3 regions of the Moorella sp. E308F genome follow, and region 2 is predicted to be linked to each of the others. Evidence: riboswitches for the same ligand, from Rfam matches in the RefSeq annotation. Region 2 holds a riboswitch; each other region holds the start of a gene.
What was found. A riboswitch is a leader RNA that binds a small molecule or an ion and turns the genes downstream of it on or off. The one in region 2 is predicted to bind cyclic di-AMP.
Positions count from the first base shown of each region.

Region 1: linked by a shared signal. The riboswitch ahead of E308F_RS16230 (CAP domain-containing protein) and the one ahead of E308F_RS10325 (alpha,alpha-trehalose-phosphate synthase (UDP-forming)) in region 2 are both predicted to bind cyclic di-AMP.
Region 3: linked by a shared signal. The riboswitch ahead of eam (glutamate 2,3-aminomutase) and the one ahead of E308F_RS10325 (alpha,alpha-trehalose-phosphate synthase (UDP-forming)) in region 2 are both predicted to bind cyclic di-AMP.

Region 1 covers NZ_BJKN01000002.1:1,077,868-1,083,990, forward strand. Annotated here, with positions in the region: gene E308F_RS11915 (amidohydrolase) at 1-985, opposite strand, end outside; gene E308F_RS11920 (hypothetical protein) at 1,100-1,657, opposite strand; gene E308F_RS11925 (YebC/PmpR family DNA-binding transcriptional regulator) at 1,727-2,485, opposite strand; cyclic di-AMP (ydaO/yuaA leader) riboswitch at 2,688-2,814, shown strand; gene E308F_RS16230 (CAP domain-containing protein) at 2,868-3,527, shown strand; gene cysK (cysteine synthase A) at 3,529-4,449, opposite strand; gene E308F_RS11940 (CooT family nickel-binding protein) at 4,586-4,777, opposite strand; gene E308F_RS11945 (DUF3842 family protein) at 4,770-5,201, opposite strand; gene yunB (sporulation protein YunB) at 5,372-6,037, opposite strand; gene tyrS (tyrosine--tRNA ligase) at 6,095-6,123, opposite strand, start outside.
Region 2 covers NZ_BJKN01000002.1:767,155-773,277, reverse strand. Annotated here, with positions in the region: gene E308F_RS10340 (acyl-CoA dehydratase activase) at 1-15, shown strand, start outside; gene galU (UTP--glucose-1-phosphate uridylyltransferase GalU) at 57-965, opposite strand; gene otsB (trehalose-phosphatase) at 1,037-1,792, opposite strand; gene E308F_RS10325 (alpha,alpha-trehalose-phosphate synthase (UDP-forming)) at 1,767-3,224, opposite strand; cyclic di-AMP (ydaO/yuaA leader) riboswitch at 3,334-3,480, opposite strand; gene E308F_RS10320 (amylo-alpha-1,6-glucosidase) at 3,608-5,770, shown strand; gene E308F_RS10315 (glycosyltransferase family 4 protein) at 5,856-6,123, shown strand, end outside.
Region 3 covers NZ_BJKN01000001.1:1,206,719-1,212,841, forward strand. Annotated here, with positions in the region: gene E308F_RS06065 (hypothetical protein) at 1-53, shown strand, start outside; gene E308F_RS06070 (phosphatidylserine decarboxylase) at 47-763, shown strand; gene E308F_RS06075 (DedA family protein) at 760-1,362, shown strand; cyclic di-AMP (ydaO/yuaA leader) riboswitch at 1,412-1,630, shown strand; gene eam (glutamate 2,3-aminomutase) at 1,747-3,000, shown strand; gene E308F_RS06085 (amidohydrolase family protein) at 3,251-4,474, shown strand; gene E308F_RS06090 (prolipoprotein diacylglyceryl transferase) at 4,542-5,318, shown strand; gene E308F_RS06095 (hypothetical protein) at 5,482-5,664, shown strand; gene E308F_RS06100 (hypothetical protein) at 5,913-6,123, opposite strand, start outside.

The DNA of each region.
Region 1 (6,123 bases), 310 kb from region 2:
CGGAGCCGGCCAGCAAGCGGATACCTTTATCCCTCATGAGCCCCCAGGCGTAGGCTGTTTTCATGCGCTCCGGGCCCAACCTTTGCACAGCCCATGATATTTCCCGGGAAAAAATGGGCTGGATACAGACCGGGATCGCGAGTTCCGCCAGGGTATCCAGCTGCTCCTCCCGGGCGTATTGGACGTGTTCCAGGCGATCCAGGGGATGGCGGCTCTGCCGCACAACACGCAGGAATTGGTCAACGGCCCGGTCGCCGATGGCGTGAGCGGCTACGGGTTTACCTTTTTGGTGTACCTTCTCAACCAGAGAAAGGAGGGCCTCATCAGTGTAATTCAGCAGGCCATAGTTACCGGGATCGTCGGCATATTCTTCCGTAAGGGCCGCGGTACGAGCGCCCAGACCCCCGTCCAGGAAGACTTTAAACCCCAGGGCTTCATCCAGTAGCTCGAAATCCACCGTGTAGAAATCCACCTCGACCACCTGGTCCAAGCCCTCAAAGAAAGGGCGCTTGTCCCGGTCCATTCCCATATCGATGGCTTTAATTATCCCCAGTTGCTTCAATTCCCTTAAGCCCCGGGATAGGATGTCTCCTGGCTCCAGGTTGAGGCTAGCCACTAAAGTATTTAGGAGTTTAAATGCTTCGGCCTCATGGAAGAGCCCGTTTTCCGCAAAAAATCCCAGCCTCTGCATGGCGGCCGTATTGGCTGCGGCCAGGTGCAGGCAAGTCCGGACTATTACCACCGGCGTTGATCCGAAGGCGTGATCCAGGAAGGCCCGCCCGGGGATAATTTTTTCGGCCAACCTTTCCTGGTTAAAGCGTACCCCTACGGCCCACCCTTCAACCAAACGAGACTTCAGGGTTTCCACCAGTTCCTCAAGGCTTAAGCATTTTTCCAGGTTGGCGAAGCGATTGAAGATGGCAAATTCCCATAAATGTAAGTGGGCATCCAAATACCCCTGGCGGCAGAGCGTTTCTTGTGTCATGTTTATCCCTCCACCCTAAGCTTAAACCCGGGGCTTCGTTTATACAAGGTTTTTTTAAAAGAAATCATGTTTAAAAGGTGGAGGTATGAGGAGCAAAGGGGTAAATGCCGACCTTTAGGGGCGAAATTCGTCCAGGCTATCCAGGGCTTCCAGGACCTCTTGTTCGGAATTGAATTCTGCCTGGTCATTTTCTATTTTTTCCCGCCAGCTGGGCGGCAAGGAGGCAACTTTCAGGTTCGTTACCCGCATTAGTGGTCCCAGGCTGCCGGCCGGGCCCTGATAAATAGCTACCAGGCCATCCTTGACGGCCAAATGGCGTCTGGGTGCATCGGCAGGGCACAGAGCATCTACCTCCTGGATGATGACCAGGTGTTCCTCCTCCCGGGTTATGCGCCAACCCTCGGCCGGTGGGAAAAGAAGGTTCATTTCTTCTTTATCAGCCCAGTTCCACTTGACCCCTGCCGGTAGAGGAATGGGTTCCCGGTGGCCACAGTAGCGATAATATCTCTCCAGGTGAGGTTCCTCCAGTACCCTTGGCTCCAGAAGACCCGGCACCTTTAAGATAACCGGCCTTTGCCCGGTACTTACCCTGGCTTGCTGGTAAGCCACCAGCCCCCCGAGGAGAAAAATCATAAGGCCAAGAACAAAAAAGCGCCGGCTTGCGTCGCCCAAGGTGGCACCTCCTTATAACAGAAATTACCACCTTCTAGCTTTGCCGGCGCAACAAGGTTTTATACCTGCTTATAACTCCAGCTGCTCCAGAACGGCAGCAGGAATGTCGGCGTTGGTATAAACAGCCTGGACGTCATCGTGATCCTCCAGGCGGTCCACCAGGCGCATGACTTTAGCCGCCATTTCCGGATCGTCAATGGTTACTGTAGTCTGGGGTACCATTGCTATTTCGGCGCTAGTAATATTAGCTCCGGCTTCCTGCAGGGCTTTCTTTACCTTCTCCAGGTCTTCAGGAGCAGTCTTTATTTCCATGGCGTCAGGGGCACTATCATCAACATCTTCTGCTCCGGCCTCAATAGCCTGGAGGATTAATTCTTCCCGGGTTTCTCCCGCCGGAACTTCGACGCTAATGACCCCCTTGGGGTTAAACATCCAGGCTACACAGCCGCTTTCCCCCAAATTTCCACCATTGCGGGAAAAGATATACCGGATTTCTGAAGCCGTGCGGTTACGGTTATCCGTAGCAATATTTAACAACATGGCTACGCCTCCGGGACCATAGCCTTCATAAACCATTTCTTCATAAGCTGCGCCTTCAATCTCGCCGGTACCGCGCATAATGGCCCGCTGTATATTCTCATTGGGCATATTGACTTCCTTAGCCCGGGCGATGGCTGCCTTCAAGCGCGGGTTACCTTCGGGGTCACCGCCTCCCTGCCGGGCAGCAATGATAATCTCTCGCCCGATTTTAGTAAAAAGGCGGCCGCGCTTTTCATCCATCTTGGCCTTACGATGTTTTATATTGGCCCACTTGGAATGTCCGGACATGCCTTTACCCCCCTCTCACCTCTAACTGCCGTTAAAATTCTAACATACAAAACCGCAGTTAAGCAATAAGCCTCATTATCTACATTACCCGCTGCCGAATATGTCTGTAATATTTTACCTCGAAGACGCGGCCAATTTTATGTTAACTTTTTGGCACCTATATGGTAAAATTCTATTTAGTAACTTTCATTTCACGCCGTGGCCACCAGAAACGCCGAATTTCCTTTTATGAAAGCGGGGGAACCAATTTTTCTGGGGTTAATCCGTGGCAGGGCTAACCTTTGGCCCGTACCCGTCAGCTAACCTCGCAGACGTTGGAGGGGGATTTTTTACTGGTCCGCCAAGCGTTAAAGTAATCTAGTTTGTAAAGGAGGGGTTAGTTTTGCGGTCTAAATTCAAAACCCTGGCCGCATCCCTGGCTGTAATATTAATTGTTACCACCCTGGCCATCGTACCGGTCACGCCTGTTCAAGCAGCAACTTACACAATTTACAATGGTAACTATTATGCTTTCCATTTCGCACCGCAAAATTATTTTTACATCAGGTATTACCGCCCGCAACCGGCACCTCAACCTCAACCGGCTCCAGCACCAAAACCGGCACCGGCTCCAACTCCGGCCCCTCAACCTGCATCCCAGTCTGCTACCAGTAGCTACCAGATGAACCAGTTTGAGCAAAAAGTCGTCGACCTGGTCAACGCCGAGCGAGCTAAAGTCGGGCTGAAGCCGTTAACTGTAGATTTACAGCTGGCAAAAGTAGCACGCCTCAAGGCTGAAGATATGCGGGATAATAATTACTTCAGCCACGAATCGCCTACCTACGGATCTTTCTTTAACATGTTACAGAAATTCGGTATTACTTACCGTACCGCCGGTGAAAACATCGCCGCCGGCTATCGAACGCCCGAAGCCGTGGTAGCTGCCTGGATGGGTAGCCCCGGCCACCGCAGCAATATCTTAAACCCCAATTTTACGGCCATTGGCGTCGGCCATGCCAAAGGCGGCAGGTACGGTAACTACTGGGTGCAGCTATTCACCTAATCTACCCTATTTTAAAAAGTTCGGTGCTCAGATAACGCTCGCCGGTATCCGGAGCAATAGCCAGTACTTTTTTACCTTTACCCAGGCGCCGGGCCACCTGCAGGGCGGCATAGACGGCTGCACCGGAAGAGATACCCACCAGCAGGCCTTCCATCTGAGCCAGGCGCCGGGCGGTCATGAGGGCGTCTTCATTGGACACGGTAATAACCTCATCGATTACCTCGCGGCGCAGGACCTGCGGGATAAAGCCGGCCCCGATGCCCTGGATCTTATGGGGGCCCGGCCGGCCCCCGGAAAGGACGGGGGAAGCTGCCGGTTCCACAGCAATTATTTTTATCCCCGGAATTTCCTGCTTTAAAACCTCGCCGACGCCGGTAATGGTACCCCCGGTACCCACTCCGGCCACAAAGGCATCCAGGTCTTTGCCCATTTGCTCTAAAATTTCCCGGGCTGTGGTACGGCGGTGTACATCAGGGTTGGCCGGGTTTTCAAACTGCTGAGGCATAAAATAATCAGGGTTTTCCCGGACTAACTCCATGGCTTTATCTACGGCCCCCTTCATACCCAGGTGCCCTGGAGTTAGGATAAATTCAGCGCCATAGGCCGCCAGGAGTTTGCGACGTTCAATGCTCATGGTTTCCGGCATGACAATGATTAAGCGGTAGCCGCGGGCCGCTGCAATCATAGCCAGGCCAATGCCGGTATTGCCGCTGGTGGGCTCCACGATGGTGGCACCCGGTTTAAGTTTTCCTTCTGCTTCCGCAGCTTCAATCATACTGAGGGCAATTCGATCTTTAACGCTAGCCCCGGGGTTAAAGTATTCCAGCTTTACATATATTGCCGCCCCATTTTCCACCAGGCGTTGTAAGCTTACTACTGGCGTCCGGCCGATTAGCTGGGTTATGTCGGCGGCTACTTTCATGGTTAATTTCCTCCTTAATGTATACTTTTCATATCGGAATTAATCATATTTTAACTTCCGGTACAGATTATGTCAAGTAAAAAGCCACTGCTTCTCTACTATTATGCAGTGGCTTAGCTGGCATTAATGTCTGGATTTAAATGGCCTCCAGGAAAATTTTATGATCGACCAGGGCCATTTCTTTGATGCGGGCACGCAGGATTTTCTTTTTGCCAAAGATATCTTCCATGAGGATACCGTCTTCCCGGGGCACAATCCTGTCAACATTTTCAAAGACCAGTTCTTCTTCCCCGCCCTCTTTCAAGAGATAAGCATTGGCTTCACACATCTTTCCGGGTTCCTCCTTCGCAAAAGGTTTTAAGACGCCGCGCCAGGGCGTCAATCAAGTGGGGTAAGGGTTCAGGAACAACACCAATTATTTCAACGCCGGCCTTATTTATAGGCAGGAGAAATTTACGCGCCGGGCTGGCGGCAATGGCCGCGGCCATAGCCGGCGTCAGTTCCCCCAGCATGGCGTCGGCTATAAGGATGGCTACGGAACCGGTGATGACATCTACCCGGGGGGCGTTATAGATGATGGCCCTTTCACCGGTGGCCCCTTCATTGGCCCCGGCTTTGAGCATGGCTACGGTAGCGGCAGCGTTAGTCCCCAGGGCCAGGATTTCTACCTCTGGCGGTAGTTCTTCCCTGAGCCTTACGGTAATATGCTTGCCGATGCCGCCCCCCTGCCCGTCTACCACTGCTATCCGCAGGTGTAAACCACTCCCTGGTGAAAAATGTAAAAAGGGCCACAGGGAACCTTGTCGACTTCAGTGTCGACTCCGACCTCCTCGTGGCCTTCCATCCAGCGCGGTCTCCACACCGCTTTATAATATAATATTCGCTTTTAAAAGCCCGATTCCTGCATGGTGAACAAGAAAAATTAAAATTGTGGCGTTCGTAAAATACCTTTCACAAAGTCAGACCCCAGGGAAATATAGGTCTGGGGAACGGGGCCGACAATAATGGCCTCAGCCACCGGAATGGTTGAGGTAACCGTTACCTGTTTCCTGGTGAAGGGAGCAACTACCTGGACTTCGCTCTCTACCTGGAGGTAAATGCGGTGGCGCGTCTGGTTGATGCCGGTGGCTTCAAAGGTATCCCCTACATTGACGTTAACGGTACCTATGGGAATAAAACGCAGCGGCACCGGGGGACCGTAGGCTGCCAGGAGTTTTATCCCCAGCACTTGCCCCAAGGGTAAGTAATAGGTTTTCCCCTTCAGCTGGGCCAGGCGCTCCTGGACAGCCAGCTGGGCCTGGGCCTGAAGGCGGCTGATACTCAAAGCGTCGGCCTGCATGAAAACTATCCGGTCATCACTGCTTCCGGGTTGAATCAGGCTATTATAACTTACCTGGCCAGTTATTTTATCCAGCACTGCCTGTTGCATGGCCTCGGTAGCTGCCCAGCGGGCCTGGGCATAAGCTACCGTTTCCATAGCCAGGTGCAGGCGCCATTCCAGCAGGAAGAGCACCAGCAAGCCGGCTACTAAGACGAGCGCCAGAGCTCCCATTGGCTGCCGTCCCAGTCGCCGCCACCGCCGCCGCAAGGCAAACCACCCCCATATAGAAGTATACTCCGGGGGAGGTTAAAATGTGAAATACTTTTAGTGAGGGGCAAAAGAAACACGCAGCC
Region 2 (6,123 bases):
GCCGTAGCGGTATAAAACTACGCCCCCTGGTAGAACCGCCAGGGGGCGTATGGTGCTCACTTTTCTTTGCCGGCAGCAACCTCCAGATTACCCGGGGACCAAGAGATTATACTCGTCAGGTATTCCCGGAAGGGCCCGGCCAGGTCCGGGCGGGCCAGGGCGAATTCTACGGTAGCCTGGAGAAAGCCCAATTTATCACCGATATCGTAACGCTTACCCTGGAAACGGTAGGCATAAACCCGTTGTTGCTGCGCCAGCAGGCGAAGGGCATCGGTTAGCTGGATTTCACCACCGGCCCCAGGTTTTACCCCGGCCAGGAGGGGGAAGATTTCCGGCACCAGGATATAACGGCCGATTACGGCCAGGTTAGAAGGGGCTTCTTCCGGCCGCGGCTTTTCTACCAGGTCTTTAACCTCGATGAGACGGCCGTTGATTTCCAGGGGTTCGATGACGCCGTAACGGTTGACTTCGTCCCGGGGTACTTCCTGGACAGCAATTACTGCAGACTTAACTTCATTGTAAACTTCCAGCATCTGTTCCAGGCATGAGGGGTGGTTCACGATGATGTCGTCCCCCAGCAGGACGGCAAAGGGCTCCTGGCCGATAAATTTACGGGCACAGTAAACGGCATGTCCCAACCCCAGCTGTTCCTTCTGCCTTATATAGTGGATATCGGCCAGTTCAGCCACCTTTTCCACTAGGGCCAGCAGGTCTTCTTTGTCCTTTTCCCGCAGGAGGTTCTCCAGTTCCAGGGAACGGTCAAAATGATCCTCAATGGCCCGTTTGTTTTTCCCGGTAATAATGAGGATGTCCTCTATTCCAGCATTAACGGCTTCTTCGACTATGAATTGGATGGCTGGCTTGTCAACAATTGGTAGCATTTCTTTGGGCTGGGCCTTGGTGGCCGGCAGGAAGCGGGTGCCCCATCCGGCAGCTGGAATGATGGCTTTCTGTACCGTTGACAACAAATATCACCTCGTTCTCAGGATTTTAAAATTTTTATTGTTCTCGGGTCCGGGATAGACTTGGTCTTTTATTATAAAGAGATCAGAAGCTCCAGGAACTGAACAACTTCTGCCGGGGATGGTAAAAAATAGCGGGCTTTGCTGGCAACCTCGTTACCTACGCGGATGGCCAGGCCGCCGGCGGGCAAAGCAGCGAAGGCATCTTCATCGGTCCGGTCATCGCCTAAATAGACGGGTAATGACCGGGGCCATTGCCTGGTGAAGTAGGCTACCGCCAAGCCCTTGTTTATGCCCCGGCGACGAACTTCCAGCACTTTATGACCGGAAAGCAGTTCGACATTGTTATTTAAAAAGGGCTGCATGGCCCGGCGAAACTGTTTTAAGGCTATCGCAGCTAGCTTTGGGTCAGCCAGGCGGTAATGTAGGGCTATAGCTTCACCTTTATTTTCTACAAAAACTCCAGGAATATCTGCTATTATCTGGCAGGCCAGCCTAAAAATATCTTTCCAGGGGATATCTTCTTGCCCGGAGGGCAGGAGATTGATTACCTGCCTTTCCGGTGTAGCTACCTCTGCCCCGTGCAGGCCGGCAAGATAAAGCCCTGCCACTGGCAGCAACTCCTGCAGGTCCTTTAGACCCCGGCCACTAATTATGGCCAGGTGGAAGCCTGGCCTGGATACCAGCTGCCGCAGCAAGGTCAGGAGATGAATATTGGGACGGGCCAGCTCTGGCCGGGGCGCCAGGGGTACAAGGGTGCCGTCATAGTCACACATAAGGAGCACTTCGGGGTAATCACGGACTTTAGCTGCTAGCTGAGCCGGAGACACTGGGTGTTTCCCCTTCCCGGGCCATCATGGCCTGGTGGAAACAGGTCAACCACCAGCGGATATCATGGCGGCGTACCTTTTCCTGCATCAGGCGCATTCTTTTTTCCTGCTCGGCACGGCTCATGTTCAGGGCTGTATTTAAAATCATGGCCATGCCATCAATATCGTATGGGTTGACGAGAACGGCACCCTTCAATTCCTGGGCGGCACCGGCAAAGCGGCTTAAGACCAGGACCCCGCTGCCGTCATATCGGGAAGCTACATATTCTTTAGCCACCAGGTTCAGGCCATCACGCAAAGGCGTAACCATCATGACATCGGCTGCCAGGTAATAGGCTACCAATTCTTGTCGGGGCAGGCCCCGCCAGAAGTAGTGGACGGGGCGATAACTACCTTCGCTGAAGCGGCCGTTGATCCGGCCCACGGCAGCTTCTACTTCTTCCTTTAGCTGGCGGTAGGCCGGTACGGCCGTCCTGCTGGGTACGGCAATCTGGACCAGGGCCGCCCGGCCGCGCCATTCGGGTACTTCTTCCAGCAGGCGTTCCCAGGCCAGCAGCCTTTCCAGGATACCCTTGGTATAATCCAGCCTTTCTACACTCAGGGCCAGGTGTTCAACACCAAACTGGCTGCGCAAGGCTCTAGCCCGGGCCCGGGTAGCCGGATCTAATGCCTGGCGCTGGAAGGCCTGGTAATCGACACCCATGGGCCAGGCACCGACATGGATGCGCCGCTGTTGCCAGTAGACAACATTGTGCTCAAAATCCACCCGGGCATCCAGCAGGGTGGCGACGGCATTCAGGAAATTATCGACATAAGATTGCAAATGAAAGCCCAGGACATCGGTGCCCAGGAGACCGCGCAAGAATTGGGGCGCCCAGGGAAGGGTGGCCAGGAGATCGTGGTGGGGAAAGGGGATATGCCAGAAAAAGAACTGCTTTAATTGCGGCTTGCGGTGGCGGATTTGGGCCGGTACCAGGGCCAGGTGATAGTCGTTGACCCAGACGGTATCGCCTTCCCTGGCTTCCATAAGTGCAGCATCGGCAAATTTAGCGTTGACTTTAACATATGTTTCCCATTCCAGGGAGTTATAACAACACTTTTCTAAAAAATAATGGCACAGGGGCCACAGGGCACTGTTGGTAAAACCGTGGTAATAAAGCTTTATTTCCTCGGCAGTCAGGGGAACCTCCCGGAAGGTATAGGCCGGATCGTCCTGGGGAACCGGTAAACGTACCCCGGGAGTATTGTCCTGTGGCGCATCGCGCCCGCCCCAGGCAACCCAGACACCACCCTTTTCCTTTAAGAATGGTTCTACCGCCGAGACGAGGCCGCTGATGGCCGGTACAGGTTGGATACCGCTGTCAGTGGCTTGCAAATTGTAGGCACCCCGGTTGGAAACCATAATAATTTTAGCAGCCTGTTTTTTAGCCACTTAGCATACCTCCTTTTAGCCTGTGCCTATTGTCGAGACCTACTTCACTCCTTTAAAATAAAATTAAAAATAAAATTAAACCCCGAGGGACCGGGGTATGTAAGTATCGATATATCCCCTTCCACGCTTACGAAGTTAGCTGACGGATTCGGGCTGAAGGTTAGCCCTACTCACCGGAATTAACCGGCAAGATTCACCCCGGAAAAATGGGTCCCCCGCTTACGGCTGTTGCACCGCAATTCAGCGTTCCAGGATATACAAATTAATTATATCATATTTATTATATCATACTGGTAACGAAATGCAAATATTACGTTTTATATATTGGAAATAAATTCCAAAAAACCGCTCAATCTTTCTAAAAACACACAGGAGGGTGATATATGCTGGAAACGTCCCTGGATTTACGCAATAGTCCATGTGTATTGGAACCCCGGACAGAAGTCCTAAAAGAAGGGAATATTTTCCTTATTTCCCTGCCGGATGGTTCCATTATTGACCAGGACAACAGCAGCCTGGGCCTGTATTATAATGATACCCGTTATCTAAACTGCCTGGAACTCACCGCTGGCGGGTGGCGGCCTGTTTTCCTTTCCTCCTCTGTGCGCGACAGCCATTTTACCCAGATTGAATTAACCAATCCCGTTTTTGCTCTGAGTGATGGTAAAGTAGTACCAGCCCAGTCCATCCACCTCCGCCTTTTGCGGCTGATTAAAGGGGCCCTCTACCAGCGTTTACGCTTAATCAATTTTAATCCTTTCCCCGTAAATTTAAACCTTCATTTTACCATCGGTGCTGATTTCCGGGATGTTTTTGAAGTTCGCGGCAGCCGGCGCCAGCGCCGGGGAGAATTTTTAAAAACAGAAGTTCACCACCAGGGGTTAATCCTCGCTTACCTGGGCCTGGACAACGTGATCCAGACTACGCATATTACCTTCGAACCGGCACCGACCAGTATTGTAGGCCGGCCGGGCCGGGCGGAAGTTACCTATGACCTTACCCTGCGCCCCCAAAAAAAGCTTTACCTGTACTTAAGGATTGAACCCGACGGGCAAAACATGTTCCCGGCCACGCATATCAGCGACCTTTTTGCCGCAGCCACCATAGAGCTGGCCGGTTCTTACCACCAGTGGCAAAAGGAATGCACCCAGATCTGGACGGATAACAATTTTATTAATGATATGTTCCGCACGGCCATCACCGACCTGAAGGCCCTGGAAATTGATTATCCCGGGGAGGGGAAAATTATTGCCGCCGGGATACCGTGGTATACCGCTCCTTTTGGCCGGGATTCCCTCATCACTTCCTGGCAGACCCTTATCTTAAACCCGGATCTAGCCCGCCATACCCTGCGGTTCCTGGCCCGTTACCAGGGGAAGCAGGTGGACAAATGGCGGGAAGAAAGGCCGGGAAAAATACTCCATGAGTTGCGGCGGGGCGAGATGACCCGCTGCCAGGAAGTACCCCACAGTCCATATTATGGTTCCATAGATGCCACCCTGTGGTTTATTATCCTCCTTGCTGCCGCCTACAGGTGGACTTTAGATCAGGATCTGTTACAGGAAATGGTCACCCCTTTAAGGCGCTGCCTGCACTGGTGCGTGCGTTATGGCGACTTAGATGGTGACGGTTACCTGGAATACCAGCGGGAATCGTCGGCAGGCCTGACCAACCAGGGGTGGAAAGATTCCTGGGATGCCGTAGTCGACCGTGAAGGGCGCATCCCCGAAGGACCTGTGGCCCTGGTAGAAGTCCAGGCCTATTACTACCTGGCCCTCCTTGAAGCAGCCCACTTATTTTCAGTCCTGGGGGACAAGAGAATGGCGACTGAGCTGAAGGCGCAGGCGAGCAGGTTAAAAATGCGTTTCAACCGGGATTTCTGGCTGGAAGAAGAAGGATACTTAATTTTTGCCCTGGATGGCAAAAAAAGACCTCTTACCACCCTGGTCTCCAACGGCGGCCACGCCCTTTTCACCGGCATCCTGGAACCAGAGCGGGCCCGGAAAGTGGCCCGGCGCCTGCTGGCGGGGGACTTTTATTCCGGCTGGGGTATTCGTACCATGAGTAAAAATGAAAAAGCATACAACCCCATGAGCTACCATAACGGTTCCGTCTGGCCTCACGATAATGCCATTATCGCTGCCGGCCTGCGCCGCTATCAATGCCTTGAAGAGTTATCGCGGCTGGCCGGCGGCCTTTTCGCCGCCAGCTCTTTCTTTAATTACCGGCGCTGGCCGGAACTGTTTTGTGGTTTCACCCGCCGGGGGTTGAGCGGCCCGGTGCGTTACCCCGTTGCCTGTGACCCCCAGGCTTGGGCGGTGGGCAGCCTGTTTACCTTCTTACAGAATTTACTGGGCATCGAGGTGCGGGAGAATACCCTTTATATTTCCCGGCCCTTATTAATACCCGGTACCAGTAGGGTGGTAATCAGAAATCTAGCTGTCGCCGGTAGCCGCCTGGACCTGGCCTTTGAAGAAAAGGATGGACGGATCTTTGCCCATGTTTTAAAGAAAGAGGGGGCAATTAAAGTAATCATCGAAGCCTGATGGATTTGTCCTTTCTTGACTTTCCTTTAAGCTCTATATAAAATTAAATTGTATATTTTTATCAATAAAGGGAGGCTGATGTAATATGCGCATTGCCATGTTACACTGGGCATTTCCGCCGATTATCGGGGGAGTGGAATCTCACCTTGCCCTCCTATGCCCTTACCTGGTCCAGCAGGGGCACCAGGTAAGCCTCCTGACGGCCACAGCCCCCGGAGCGCCGGAGAGAGAGAGCTGGCGGGGAGTAACCATTAAGCGTTCAACTTTACTTGATCTGAACTCTTTAACCCCGGAAACCATTGAAGCCAGAGCCGGAGAAATAAAGCATCTACTGGAAAGCTTTTTACTGGAAT
Region 3 (6,123 bases), on a different contig from region 2:
ATTATTTACCCAAAATGCCCTATAATATCAAGAAAGTGTGGTCGGAATGGTGACCTTTTTTAAGATCCTGGCGGGCCTTGCCGCCATCGGCGGTGGCATCTTCTGGTACCTGCGCAAGGTATGGTTTTATCGCGACCCGGTGCGGGTGGCGCCGCAAGAGGAAGGGGCCATCCTGGCCCCGGCCGACGGCAAAGTTGTCTATATCAAGCCCTTTCGCGATGGCCGGGTGGTAGCGGAGAAACTGGGCCGGCCCATTCCCATTGAGGAAATAATGAAAGCTCAGGGCCTTAGTAACAGGGGCTGGATCGTTGGTATCTATATGTCTCCCCTGGATGTCCATTTTAACTATGCTCCCATTGATGCCCGGGTGGAGAATATGGTCCATACCCAGGCCAGGGTGAATTTGCCCATGGTCGACCTGTGGGAATATATTCGCCTCACCTATCTCCGGCGGGCGGTAGATCTTTTCAGCCACCGCTACCGCCTGGTAAATGAACGATTGACCATCTTCTTAAGGGGCCGTGACGTGCAGCTGGCCATGGTGGAGATTGCCGATAAGTTTGTCAATAAGATCAAATGTTTTATCACTCCCGGCCAGGCCGTTACCCGGGGCCAGAAGGTCTCCTTTATCGAACGTGGTTCCCAGGTAGACCTGGTTATCTTCAAGGATGATGTAGAGTTTGCCGTCCGGGTGGGCCAGCAGGTTTACGGCGCCCGGACGGTGGTGGCCCGTTACCGGGCGGCAGGCAGGGCAGAGCAGTGACGGCCGTCCATGTCTATATGGCTCTCTTTGGCCTGCTGGTCGTTGAAGGTATGGGTGTCCCGGGCATCCCCTTTGAGCCGGTCTTCCTGGCCGCCGGTTATTTAATCGAGCGCGGGGAGATGAACTTTTGGGGGGCAGTGACGGTCGGCAGCGCCGGCAATCTCCTGGGCAACTTGATAGGTTACTGGCTGGGGGCCAGGCCGGGGCGAGGCATAATCGAACGCTTTCTCCACCGGGGCTGGGGTCCGGACGGCCTGGCCACAACCCGGGACTGGCTGGACCGCTTTGGAGCGGCGGTAATTATTTTTGCCCGCTGGTTTGGCCCCATCAGGACGCCGACCATCTTGGCAGCGGGTGTCCTGGGAATGAATCCCGGCATCTATGCCCTTTATTCAGCCCTGGGCGCCTTTACCTGGACTATGGCTTGGCAGTACGCCAGCTGGAAGGGGGCCCATTATCTCCTGGCGTGGTGGTACCTTTACCGCCGCTACGCCACCTGGTGGATGGATATCCTACTGGTCCTGGCATTCCTGGCGGTTACCGCCGGTTCTATCTATTATTGCTGGTACCGGCTAATGGTAAGAAATGGAAAAGAATAAGTTTGACAAATCCCGTATCTTGTGTTAAAATTATTTAGAACAAATGAATAAAAGCAGAGCGCTGAATCCCTTTTCAGGGAACGGGGGAACCAGTCTTTTGGGGTGAATCCCCGCGCTCAGTAGTCTTTACGTCTTCCCTAAAATCCCGTTATCCTAAAGGAAATTTTGGATAAAGCAAAGGAGCAACGGAAGAGAAACTGAGTGCGGGGTAGGGTTAGCTTTCGACCCGAACCCGGCAGCTAACTTCGTAAGCGTGGAAAGTGAAAGAGGCATCGTACCCCTTTAATTTCTTGTACCCAAAACCCCGGTTCAGGCCGGGGTTTTATTTTATAACAGGAAGGGAGGTAGAAACTCGTGAGTGTCTGTCCAAACAAAGGGAAGCTGATGAGTAGAGAAGCCAAAAGGGAAATTGCATTGCAAAGGGCAGCTGAGTTAAAGGCCAGGATTATTGATTACCTGGACGCCAGAGATGCCATCCCCAGCGGTTTGGAAGTCGCAGCGGAGATTGAAGCCAGCCGGCAGCGGATTATGGCCTATTTTGGTGCCAGTGAAGATGACTGGCAAGACTGGCGCTGGCAATTGCAGCATCGGATTACCTCGGTTGACGTCCTGGGGGAATTAATTCCCTTAACCGAAGCGGAAAAGGAAGCCATCAAGCGGGTCGAGCGTACCTACCGCTGGGCCGTTTCGCCCTATTATCTTTCTCTCATGGGCAAAGATGCCAGCTGCCCCATCCGGCGGCAGGCCTTACCCAGTGCCGCCGAGTTGGAGGATAAGGTCGGGGTACTCGACCCCATGGATGAGGAGCTGACGTCACCGGCACCGGCCATTACCCGGCGTTACCCCGACCGCTTGATTATTAACGTCACCAACCAGTGTGCCATGTACTGCCGCCACTGCCAGCGGCGCCGCAATATCGGTGAAGTTGACCGGAGCCGCAGCCGCCGGGAGCTGGAGCGGGCCCTGGAGTATATTCGCCGCAACAAAGAAATACGCGATGTCCTGATCACCGGCGGCGACGCTTTAATGCTGAGTGACGCCACAATCGACTGGCTGTTAACGGAACTGGATAATATACCTCATGTGGAGATTAAGCGCCTGGGCACCCGGGTGCCGGTTACTTTGCCTCAGCGTATTACGGCGGAATTATGCCGGGTACTGGCCAAGCACCCGCCGATTTACCTTAATACCCAGTTTAACCACCCCCGGGAGGTTACGGCGGCAGCGAAAGCGGCCTGCGATCGCCTGGTGCAGGCCGGGGTGGTCCTGGGAAACCAGGCGGTTTTATTAAAGGGCATCAATAACCATCCCTTTGTTATGAGGAAGCTCAACCAGGAACTGTTGAAAATCCGGGTACGGCCCTATTATATCTTCCACGCCAAGCCGGTTAAAGGGACGACTCACTTTATCACTTCCATTGAGGAAGGCGTGGAAATAATGGAGCAGCTGCGCGGTTATACTTCCGGCCTGGCCGTACCTACCTATATAATCAACGCACCCCACGGGCTGGGCAAGACGCCCATTTTACCACAGTATGTGCTGGCCTGCAATGACGACCAGGTCATCCTGCGGACCTGGGAAAAGCGGACCCTCTTTTACCCCAACCTGGGATGCCAGAAAGAACAGACTAAGGCTTAAAACAAAAGCGCCGGGCAATTCCGGCGCTTTTTACATACCATCTCCCTGATGGGAGCCCGGTGACACATTAAAATCCAAATAAAATAAACGTAACACCGTTCCTGATACCGGACCATAATTTACCAAAATCTCTGGCATATTCGGCATAAAACAAGAGAATCCTTGTTTATTGACCGTTAAATTTTCCTGTGGTAGGATTAAGATTGGGTTAAATATAAACCAATATAATTATCAGGAAGGAAGATAAAAATTGAATGATTTGTTAATCAGGCGCGCGCGGCTCATGGATGAGCCGGGAACTGTTGATGTAGCCATTAAAGACGGATACATTGTTGCCGCCGGGGGAGGAGTGGCCGGCTCGGCCCGGCAAATGGTCGATGCGGCAGGGAGACTCCTGATACCGGCCTTTGTCGATGCCCATACCCACCTGGACAAGGCCCTGACGGCGCCCCAGGAAGGCGCAGGCTCCCTGGCCGAAGCCATTGAGGATTTCCAGCGGCGCAGCCGCAAAATGGATAAAAATGATTTTATCGACCGCGGCCGCCGGGTGCTTAAAATGGCTCTGCGCCATGGGACGGCCACCATGCGCACCCATATTACCGTCAACGAAGCCCTGGGCCTGCGAGGTGTGGAAGCGGCCCTGGAACTCAAGGAAGAATTTGCCGGGAGAGTTGACCTGCAAGTATTTGCCATGCCCGGTGAATTGGAACCGGCACCGGCACCACCTTTAAAGGAACTCATGGAAGAAGCACTGCGCCTGGGGGTAGACGGCCTGGGCGGTGCCCCCCACCTGTCCGAAAGGATGCAGGAATGGGTAGATTATATCTTTGACCTGGCCGTGCGTTATAATGTCTTGATTGATTTCCACGTTGATGAGACGGATGCTCCTTCGGTTGCCTCCCTGGATTATATAGCGGCTAAAACCATCCAGACCGGCTTCCAGGGCCGGGTGGTGGCCGGTCACTGCTGCGGCCTGGCGGCTGTGGACGAGGAGAAGGCTATCCGGACCATTGCCGCCGTGAAAGAGGCGGGCATCAGCGTTATTACTTTACCATCTTGCAATCTCTACCTCATGGGCCGCCGGGATAAGGGCCTGGTGCGACGCGGGGTTACCAGGGTCAGGGAGCTCCAGGCAGCGGGAGTAAATGTAGCCTATGCTTCCGACAACATCCGCGATGCCTTCCGCCCCTTTGGGAACGCCAATATGCTGGAGGAGGCCCTGATTACCGCCCAGGTACTGCAGATGGGAACGCCCCTGGAGCTCAAAAACGTTATGAAAATGGGCACCTATAACGCCGCGGCCGCCATTGGCCTTAAAGCTTACGGTGTTAAAGCCGGTGACCGGGCCGACCTGGTTCTCCTGGATGCTACCAGCCCGGCTGAAGCTATCATTGGGCAGGTTGAAAAGGTCTGTGTCATAAAGGGCGGCCGGGTGGCCGTGCGGAACGACAAAAAAAGCGACATCATTATTTAGCGGTTGCGTCAGGGAAAAGCAACGGTTATACTACAAGTAGCAAGCGACATTTTTTTACTGTGGAGGAATGAACTTGTTAGTAGATCTCAATCCAATTGCCTTTCACCTGGGACCTATAGCGGTGCGCTGGTACGGCATCTTTATGGCCCTCTCTTTCCTGGTGGGTTCCTGGTACCTGTACCGGGAGGGCATGAAAAGAGGCCTGGAAGAAGACTTCCTCCTCAACCTGGCCATTATTGTCATTATCTCCGGCGTTATTGGGGCGCGGTTAATGTTTGTCCTGGCCAATTACCCCACATGGTTTATAACAGACCGCATCCAGATACTTAAAATCTACGAAGGTGGCCTCTCCTGGCACGGCGGCCTCCTGGGGGGGTTCCTGGGTGGCTGGCTTTATGCCCGCTGGAAAAGAGTTGATGCCAACCAGTTGGCGGACCTGGTGGTACCGGGTCTGGCCTTCGGCTATTTCCTCGTGCGTATCGCCAACATCTTTAACCAAGAGGTCTTAGGCCGGCCTACGGATTTTTGGTTCGGCCGCTGGCCGGCCCAGGTCATAGGTTCGGCCATTGGCCTCCTTTTACTGGCCCGTTATTTTTATGTCCAGAGCAAAAATCCACCCCACGGCTACCAGTTCTGGTCCTTTATTTTCTATCACCAGGTTTTACGGGCCGTTGTTGAGGAAACAGTGCGGGATAACCCCCTGGAAGTGTGGGGTTATATTGTTCCCCACTGGGGCCTGGGCTTCTTCACCCTGACCCAGCTTACCACCCCTCCCATCCTGCTTCTCGCTTATTACTTCATGCGGCGCTCGCGCCGGGCCGCCAGGTTAAAGTATCGCAGATGAAGGCGGCCAGCGGCAGCGACCAACCTGTCGCCGGCCATGACCTTATCCACCGCTGTCAGGGATTATTTTTAATTGAGATATAATCTCAGCTTTATTTGTTCTTAACCTGAGGGCGTTACAATTACAATTGAAAAGAACACAGCACCTCAGGGGGGTAGGACAAATGTTGAGACAAAAATTAGTTGCCCTGCTTAAAGAATGTTACTGGCTCCTGGAAAAGACAGTGGAAGGACCGCGGGAACTGCGGCAGATGCAGGAGCAGGTGGCGCGCAAAATCGCTGAATTTGAAGGCCGGCAGCAAGTTCAGGCCAATTTTGGGGTAAGTGGGGGCAAAAAAGTTGCTTAAAAAATATTAGCGGCGGGGTCCAGGCTTCAGAGACGGGACCCCGCCTTTCATTTTACCGGGCCCCCTTGACCAGCATATCAATGAGGTCGGGAAGAGGAGACCTGGACCGGGATAACCTCCAGGTAGCGCTGGAGGCAGTGGGGATGTGCTACAGCCAGGCCCCAGGAAGCGCCATAAGCTTCCAGGAGCGATAAAAAAGCGGGGGTATAGAGTAAATACCACCCGCCCGCTCACAGGGCCATTATGGTTCACCGGAACAGCCAGGACGCCAGAGCCACGGCTACCCCGGCCACGGCAACGATGGTTCCGATTATCCAACGAGTGGTGTTGTGCAGCTCCAGGTGGAGGCCGTCAATTTTGGCGTCCAGTCTGTCGAACCTGGTATCTTGTTTTTCTATTTTGGCATCCGTTTCTTTGCGTAGGTCATCAATCTTGGTATCGAGCTTTTCGTCAAGTCTG